Regions from separate parts of the Enterobacter wuhouensis genome, predicted to be linked through region 3. Evidence: predicted binding sites of a transcription regulator. Region 3 holds the regulator's gene; each other region holds the start of a gene.

Region 1 (2,204 bases), 1.4 Mb from region 3:
AGCGCGGCCTTTTTTATTTCTGCAGGGCAGAAGGATTATGCGTATACCGGGAAGCGTGCGCAGATATCCAGAACTTTACCTTTAACGCGCTCGATAACCGCGTCGTCATTGATGTTGTCCAGAACGTCACACATCCAGCCCGCCAGCTCTTTCACTTCCGCTTCCTTGAAGCCGCGGCGCGTTACGGCCGGAGAACCGATACGGATACCGGAGGTCACGAACGGGCTCTTCGGATCGTTAGGCACGCTGTTTTTGTTCACGGTGATGTTGGCGCGGCCCAGGGCAGCGTCAGCTTCTTTACCGGTCAGGTTCTTATCAACCAGATCCAGCAGGAACAGGTGGTTTTCAGTACCGCCGGATACCACTTTGTAGCCACGGTTCAGGAACACTTCCACCATCGCTTTGGCGTTCTTGGCAACCTGCTGCTGATATACCTTGAACTCAGGCTCCATCGCTTCTTTCAGCGCCACGGCTTTCGCCGCGATCACGTGCATCAGCGGGCCGCCCTGCGCGCTTGGGAACACGGCAGAGTTCAGTTTCTTGTACAGATCTTCGTCGCCGCCCTTCGCCAGGATCAGGCCACCGCGTGGACCAGCAAGGGTTTTGTGGGTGGTGGTGGTCACAACGTGAGCGTGTGGAACCGGGTTCGGATAAACGCCAGCGGCAATCAGGCCCGCAACGTGCGCCATATCAACGAACAGGTAAGCGCCGATGCTGTCTGCGATTTCACGCATTTTTGCCCAGTCAACTACGCCGGAGTATGCGGAGAAGCCGCCGATGATCATCTTCGGCTTGTGCTCTTTGGCCTGCTTAGCCATGTCTTCGTAGTCAATTTTGCCGGACTCATCGATACCGTAAGGAATGATGTTGTACAGCTTGCCGGAGAAGTTAACCGGGGAGCCGTGAGTCAGGTGGCCGCCCTGCGCCAGGTTCATACCCAGAACGGTGTCGCCCGGCTGCAGCAGCGCGGTGTAAACGGCGAAGTTAGCCTGGGAGCCGGAGTGCGGCTGTACGTTCGCGTAGTCAGCGCCAAACAGCTCTTTGGCACGGTCGATAGCCAGCTGCTCAACGATATCAACGTATTCGCAACCGCCGTAGTAGCGCTTGCCCGGATAACCTTCAGCGTATTTGTTGGTCAGCTGAGAACCCTGCGCCTGCATAACGCGCGGGCTGGTGTAGTTTTCGGAGGCGATCAGTTCGATGTGCTCTTCCTGACGTACTTTTTCCTGCTCCATAGCCTGCCACAGTTCGGCATCATAATCGGCAATGTTCATTTCACGCTTTAACATCCGCATCTCCTGACTCAGCTAACAAGTAAATTTTGGCCTGAAAAGGCAGTCCTGATGGACGACGGGCAACAGTATAACTGAATCGTTCTGTGATAACAGGTCTTGACAAACGATTTTACGCAAACGTTTTCCTATGCGCCACGCAAGGGTTTGAGCAATAAAGCCCTCGTCATTTTCAACGGATTTCTTTTCAGGTTTGTGATGCATATTTTTCACGATGCAAAGAACCATTTACATTGCAGGGGTATTTTTATAAGATGCATATAAAATACATCATTAAAGTAACATTTGAAGGAAGTTGCTATGTTAGACGCTCAAACCATCGCTACCGTTAAGGCTACTATTCCCCTGCTTGTCGAAACCGGCCCTAAGCTGACCGCCCATTTTTACGATCGCATGTTCGCTCACAACCCGGAGTTGAAAGAGATTTTCAACATGAGCAACCAGCGCAACGGCGACCAGCGTGAAGCGCTGTTTAACGCCATCGCCGCCTACGCCAGCAATATTGAAAATCTGGCGGCGCTGCTGCCTGCGGTAGAGAAAATTGCGCAGAAACATACCAGCTTCCAGATCAAACCCGAGCAGTACAACATCGTTGGCGGCCACCTTCTGGCCACGCTGGACGAGATGTTCAGCCCGGGCCAGGAGGTGCTGGACGCCTGGGGCAAAGCCTACGGCGTGCTGGCAAACGTGTTTATCAACCGCGAAGCGCAGATCTACAGCGAAAACGCGGCTAAAAACGGCGGCTGGGAAGGCACCCGCGCCTTCCGTATCGTTGAAAAAACCCCGCGTAGCGCCTTGATCACCAGTTTTGAATTCGAGCCGGTTGATGGCCAGCCGGTGGCTGACTACCAGCCGGGCCAGTATCTGGGCGTGTGGCTGAAGCCTGAAGGATTCCCGCATCAGGAGATCCGC
Region 2 (2,204 bases), 1.9 Mb from region 3:
TAAGTGCCGTCCGCCTCTTTGCGCAGCCACTCGTGTTCTTTGCTGTATTTCAGTTCTGCTGGCACATTGCTCATTGAAGTTCTCCTGATAAAAATGATTAGGCGACCGGCTTACCGGCGCGAACAAAAATCGGTTTGGTCACGTTGACCGGCATTTCGCGATTGCGGATTTGCACCACCGCCGTGTCGCCAATGCCCGCCGGCACGCGTGCCAGTGCAATACTGTAGCCGAGCGTCGGGGAGAAGGTTCCGCTGGTGATCACGCCTTCGCGATGATTGCCGTCGGCATCGGTGAAGCGCACCGGCAGTTCGCCGCGCAGCACGCCTTTTTCCTTCATCACCAGGCCAACCAGCTGTTCAGTGCCCTTCTCACGCTGCATTTCCAGCGCTTCACGGCCAATAAAGTCGCGGTCAGCCGGTTCCCATGCGATGGTCCAGCCCATGTTGGCCGCCAGCGGGGAGACGCCTTCGTCCATCTCCTGGCCGTAGAGGTTCATGCCCGCTTCCAGACGCAGCGTATCGCGCGCGCCCAGACCCGCAGGCTTCACGCCCGCTTCCACCAGCGCACGCCAGAAATCGGCGGCCTTCTCGTTCGGCATCGCAATTTCGTAGCCCGCTTCACCCGTGTAGCCAGTGGTGGCGATAAACAGATCGCCCGCCTGCACGCCGAAGAAGGGCTTCATGCCTTCGGTTGCTTTGCGCTGCTCGTCGGTAAACAGAGACGCGGCTTTCGCCTGCGCGTTCGGCCCCTGCACGGCGATCAGCGACAGATCGTCACGAACGGTGATGTCGATGGCATAAGGTTCGGCGTGTTGGGAAATCCAGGAGAGGTCTTTTTCGCGGGTGGCGGAGTTTACGACGAGGCGGAAGAAATCTTCGGTAAAGTAATAGACGATAAGGTCATCAATCACGCCGCCCGAGGCGTTCAGCATGCCGGTATAGAGCGCTTTACCCGGCGTCTTCAGTTTGGCGACGTCATTTGCCAGCAGATAACGCAAAAACTCCCGGGTGCGGCTGCCGCGCAGATCGACAATCGTCATATGGGACACGTCGAACATACCGGCATCGGTGCGCACCGCGTGGTGCTCATCAATCTGCGAGCCGTAGTGCAGCGGCATCATCCAGCCGTGGAAGTCCACCATGCGGGCGCCGCATAACACGTGTTGTTCGTACAAAGGAGTCTGTTGAGCCATCTTGTCCTCGTTGAAAAATTCACCGTGAAACCCGGTATCGGCCTCGTTCCCGAATGCCGACGCAAACGTTCTCTTTTACCTGAACTTACCACCGAAACCGGCGGTTAACCATAAGGTAAAACGGGTCATCACATTAGCTTATGACCAAAAAACGTTGAAAAGCCTACAGAGTTATTCACTGGAAAAATGCGATTAAACCCGCACAAAATTAACAATGATCTAACAGGATTTAGCACATGGTGATATTTCGTGCGGAAAAATGGGCCGAATTTCCGTCCCTTCAAAAACACGACATTAGATTATCTAATGCGAAAAACAGCGTGGAATTAGAATATTTCAAACGAGGGAATTTCCCCGGCGCGGAGGCCGGGGAAGTAAAGTGTGACGGGGGTCTAACTTAGCGCAGCCAGTCCGGCAGGTCGTTAAGACCCATCGCCTGGCGAAGGAGCTGTGGCTTAACGCCAGGAAGCGTATCGGCCAGTTTAAGACCGATATCGCGCAGCAGTTTTTTCGCCGGATTTGCCCCGGCAAACAGCTCGCGGAAGCCCTGCATTCCCGCCAGCATCATCGCCGCGCTGTGCTTGCGGCTGCGCTCGTAGCGGCGCAGATAGAGATGCTGACCAATGTCCTTACCTTCGCGGTGCAGGCGACGCAGCTCTTCTACCAGCTCCGCCGCATCCATAAAGCCAAGGTTGACACCCTGCCCGGCCAGCGGATGAATGGTATGCGCTGCATCACCCACCAGCGCCAGACGGTGCGCGGCAAACTGACGCGCGTAGCGGCCGGTTAGCGGGAAGACCTGGCGCTCGCTTTCAAGGGTGCACAAGCCAAGGCGGTTATCAAAGGCCACGCACAGCGCCTGGTTGAAGGCGTCCGGCGTTGCTTCCTGCATCTGCTGGGCTTTTTCCGGCACCAGGGACCAGACGATAGAGCACAGGTGTGGATCGCTTAGCGGCAGGAAGGCCAGAATGCCGTCGCTATGGAAAATCTGCCGCGCCACGCCGCCGTGCGG
Region 3 (2,204 bases):
AGCCGGGATTGAGACGTCTACGCCCCGGGCGATAACGGGCAGTAACCCCATAGGGGAGAATTCAGTGGTGCCGATCCCAAAAGCGCCAATCGCCAGGGCCAGCAGAGGAAAATTGATTTTCATGGGTCAACTCCGGATGCCGTGTCGGAGTGCGACACAGGAATAAGAAGTCAAAAGCATGACATCAATCACAAAAAATGAGAAGTTAACATTTTGGCAAAAGATTTTTGCCGGAGAAGTAACAATCGGGGCAAGTTCGGAGAGAGCAAGCGCTCCCCCCGATTAAATCAGTGCAGTACAGCCGTCAGACCCGCAGCAACAATCAGAGCCAGCACGATAACGGTGGTGGTCAGCGAAAACTTAAGATCGGTACTCATCAATTTTTCTCCTTTTAATCACCCTACGAAAAGTGAGCTTGCTCATTTTTACACAGTTTACGTCAAAAATCTTCCAGGATTTAAACTGATATCCACTTTAGCTCTTCCCCTTTTCATCAAGATAGGACAAAATTCCACGCTAAATTTATTAGCGTACCGGCCATTGACCCCCTCCTGACGTCCTGTGTCGTTTTCCCGGCGTGTCGCAATTCCAGATTGCGTAATAAGGGTGAGAGAAGGCAAACGTTTACCTTCATGTTTTTCAGGAGCTTAGGATATGGTCTGGAGTGACATTTAATGGCAACAATAAAAGACGTAGCAAAACGCGCAAACGTTTCCACTACAACCGTATCACATGTAATTAACAAAACCCGCTTTGTTGCTGAAGAGACGCGCAATGCGGTCTGGGCCGCTATCAAGGAACTGCACTACTCGCCGAGTGCGGTGGCGCGCAGCCTGAAGGTGAATCACACCAAATCTATCGGCCTGCTGGCTACCAGCAGCGAAGCGGCCTATTTTGCCGAGATTATCGAAGCGGTTGAGAAAAACTGCTTCCAGAAAGGCTATACCCTCATTCTGGGGAACGCGTGGAACAACATTGAAAAACAGCGTGCCTATCTGTCGATGATGGCGCAAAAGCGCGTCGATGGCCTTCTGGTCATGTGTTCCGAGTACCCGGAGTCCGTGCTTTCCATGCTGGAAGAGTACCGCCACATTCCGATGGTGGTGATGGACTGGGGCGAAGCGCGAGCCGACTTCACCGACTCGGTGATTGATAACGCGTTTGAAGGCGGCTACATGGCAGGCCGTTACCTGGTGGAACGCGGCCACCGCGAGATTGGCGTGATCCCAGGCCCGCTGGAGCGAAATACCGGCGCAGGCCGTCTGGCCGGCTTTATGAAAGCCATGGAAGAAGCGCTCATCACCGTGCCGGAAAACTGGATCGTGCAGGGTGACTTTGAGCCAGAATCGGGCTATCGCGCCATGCAGCAAATTGTCTCCCAGCAGCACCGCCCGACTGCGGTCTTCTGCGGTGGGGATATCATGGCAATGGGTGCCCTCTGCGCGGCGGACGAGCTGGGTCTGCGCGTGCCGCAGGATATTTCCGTGATCGGGTATGACAACGTGCGTAACGCCCGCTTCTTTACGCCGGCGCTGACCACTATCCACCAGCCGAAAGATTCGCTGGGCGAAACGGCCTTCAACATGCTGATGGACAGGATCGTCAACAAGCGTGAAGAATCCCAGTCCATCGAGGTCCACCCGCGCCTTATCGAGCGCCGTTCCGTTGCGGATGGCCCGTTCCGCGACTACCGTCGTTAATCGTTTTACGGGAGCCAGCTACGCTGGCTCCCGTAACCACTCCCGATTAAGCGTTTCGCTGTCGCCCAGGTAATCCAGCAGCCAGGCCATTGCGGGCGACACGTCATTTTGCTGCCAGGTCAGGCAGCAGGCCGCATCCGGGAACGGGTTCTCCAGCGTAAGCGCCACCCATTCTCCGGTATCGATACGCGGACGCGCAAAATGAACCGGCACCATTCCCACGCACAAACCGGCGGAAAGGCAGGTTGCTGAGGATCCCCAGTCAGGGGCAACGACGCGACGCTGGTTGTCCAGCAGCCAGGTAATACGCTTCGGCAGCGAGCGCGACGTATCCTCAAGCACCAGCGACGGCCAGCTGCGCAGCGTGTCGTCGCTCAGCGGCCCTTCCATCGCCGCCAGCGGATGATGGCTCGCCACCACGCAGTTCCAGCTCAGCATGCCCATATCACGAAACGCATAGCGTCCGCCCACGGGGATCGCCTGCGTTGCGCCAATCGCCATCTC
Region 4 (2,204 bases), 940 kb from region 3:
AGGCTGAGCAGACGCGGATCTACGCGCCGGACATTGCGCTTCAGCCGCATTCGCGCAGCGGGTTTGATGTGATCCATCAGGCGATATCCGCCCAGCGCGTGCTGGCGCTGCATTATCGTGATGAAGCCGGGCAGCTCTCAAAGCGCGAGGTTCAGCCGCTGGGGCTGTTCTTCTGGGGCGAGCACTGGCTGCTGGCCGCATGGTGTGAACGGCGCGATGACTACCGCTGCTTCCGGCTCGACAGGTGTTTGAATATCGCATTGACGGAAAGACGCTTCAGCGAGAGTGCGGACAGGTCTTTGGCGGATTTTTTGCGGAAGGTTAAGCAGTAAAAAGCCAGCTTTTGAGCTGGCTTTTTTGCCCGGCGGCGCTGCGCTTGCACGGGCCTACAGGTTTTGTAGGCCGGGTAAGGCGTAGCCGCCACCCGGCACCAACCACAAGGTTAGAAGTTATAACCCACCACCAGGTAACCACCCCAACCGGTAGAACGGACGTTTTCTTTCATCCAGCTCAGGTCGGCATCGTCATTCCACTGGCCGCCGTTGTGCCAGTAACGCGCGACGACAGAGTAGTGCCAGTGATCGTAGTTCAGCGCCAGGATATGGCTTGAGGCGATAGAGTCGTTGGTACGCTGCTTGATGCCGTTCTCTGCGTAAGCACTCTTGTCGCCCAGGTCTGAACCCCAGTCAAAGTTGGTGAAGCCGATGTAGCTCAGGTTACCGCCCCACAGCTGGGTGATTGGCACAAAGTACTTCACTTTGAAACGGTAGCCGTCCCAGTCGTTTTCGTTCTCAGCACCGTAGTTCTGCCACTGGTATTTCGCGTACACGTTCATGGACAGGCTCATCGGCAGGCCGGTGTCGATGTCGGTACCCAGACCCATATACCAGGTGCTCTGACGACCGGACTTGTTACGGCCCATGTCGTAGATGTAGTTGTTGGCGAAATACCACTCTTTAAACGGACCAAAGCTCAGGTCTGCACCGGTCAGCTTATCGATGGAGAAGCGCGGTTCGATTTCCATGAACAGCGGGGAACCGTGGTTCCAGATACCTTTCGCATCGGTGTTACCGCCGAAGAAGACCGGTGCATCCATATAGCCATAGAAATCAAACCAGTCTTTCTTGGCGAACGCTTCGTATTCCAGGTAGGTATCGTTGCGGATCTGAGGTCCGAAACGGGTGTGGTAGCTGCCTACCACGTTAACGCTCTGGTGCCACCAGTCGGAGAGGTATTGTGGTTTATCGTTTTCCGCTGCGTTAACAGTGAAGGAGGTGGAAAGTGCCAGTACTGCACCGGCTGCGAGTAATGTTTTTTTCATAATCATGCCACTGATTGAAATTCCCTTCCGGGAGTGAAAAATGCGCGATTTGCGTATCAAAATATTTCGTGTTTCTGCGGAGCCTATTATAGGAATCCCTGCTCACAAAAATATGTGTTGTTTCACATATCTCTCATGCACGTAATCGATTGCGTTCACGTTTGCGTACTTTAAACGGCGGGGATTGTAACGGCAATCATTTATGTTGCCAATCTTTGCGGGATGTAAATGTTAGCGGAGTGACATTGCACTCCGCTAAGAAGGAGGGAAATTACTGCGCGGCGGGCTGAATATCGTGGATGCGAATAAAGCCCAGCTGGTCCAGCGTTAGGCCGCTCAGTTGAACCGGGATATCAACGTCGCTCGGCGCAAGCGTGCTCGCCGGAGCGGTGAACAGCTGGTTCTTCACGTTCACTTCCTGGTAATTCTCCGTCGTGCCCTGAATCTGCCCCCACTCTACGGTGCCGCTAAAGGCGGGCAGGGGATCGTTCGATTCCCCCTGAATGCGTAATGTTGCGCGAGTACCATCCGCGTTCGCTGCAACATTCACCAGGGACATCTTTAAGGTGCCGATCTGGCTGTTGAGGCGTGCAGGCGTATTGGCACCGGGCAGGAGGTACACCCCGCTGCTGGACTTCGCATTCAGCGCATTTTGCTGGGTAATCTTGACGGTTTCTTTGTTCAGCTTGTCCATCGCCGTATTCAGCGTGTTCACGCTTTGTTTCATCTGGCGAACTTCGGTCTGCTGTGCGCAGGCGCTAAGGGTGAAGAGGCTCCCCACCAGCAAAATTTTCAGGTAACGTCTTGTCATTGCGTTTATTTCCTTGAAATAACGGATCTTCGTTATGGTAGCCAGCCTCGCAATGAAAGACATAGATCCTTT

What was found. Region 3 encodes PurR, which represses purine synthesis genes. Its sites were predicted from a motif close to CANGCAAACGTTTGCNTG; they were not measured.
Region 1: glyA (serine hydroxymethyltransferase) is a predicted target of PurR. The motif match lies at 1,406-1,423, and genes of this name have one in related genera.
Region 2: gcvT (glycine cleavage system aminomethyltransferase GcvT) is a predicted target of PurR. The motif match lies at 1,251-1,268, and genes of this name have one in related genera.
Region 4: VPX56_RS05365 (nucleoside-specific channel-forming protein Tsx) is a predicted target of PurR. The motif match lies at 1,460-1,477, and genes of this name have one in related genera.

Annotation. Positions count from the first base shown of each region.
Region 1 is NZ_CP142124.1:3,464,941-3,467,144, forward strand. It holds gene glyA (serine hydroxymethyltransferase) at 36-1,289, opposite strand; gene hmpA (NO-inducible flavohemoprotein) at 1,593-2,204, shown strand, end outside.
Region 2 is NZ_CP142124.1:3,946,269-3,948,472, forward strand. It holds gene gcvH (glycine cleavage system protein GcvH) at 1-74, opposite strand, end outside; gene gcvT (glycine cleavage system aminomethyltransferase GcvT) at 98-1,192, opposite strand; gene ubiI (FAD-dependent 2-octaprenylphenol hydroxylase) at 1,590-2,204, opposite strand, start outside.
Region 3 is NZ_CP142124.1:2,064,853-2,067,056, reverse strand. It holds gene VPX56_RS09910 (MFS transporter) at 1-123, opposite strand, end outside; gene cydH (cytochrome bd-I oxidase subunit CydH) at 288-377, opposite strand; gene purR (HTH-type transcriptional repressor PurR) at 675-1,700, shown strand; gene punR (DNA-binding transcriptional activator PunR) at 1,719-2,204, opposite strand, start outside.
Region 4 is NZ_CP142124.1:1,124,109-1,126,312, forward strand. It holds gene VPX56_RS05360 (helix-turn-helix transcriptional regulator) at 1-332, shown strand, start outside; gene VPX56_RS05365 (nucleoside-specific channel-forming protein Tsx) at 443-1,321, opposite strand; gene VPX56_RS05370 (SadB/YajI family lipoprotein) at 1,593-2,132, opposite strand.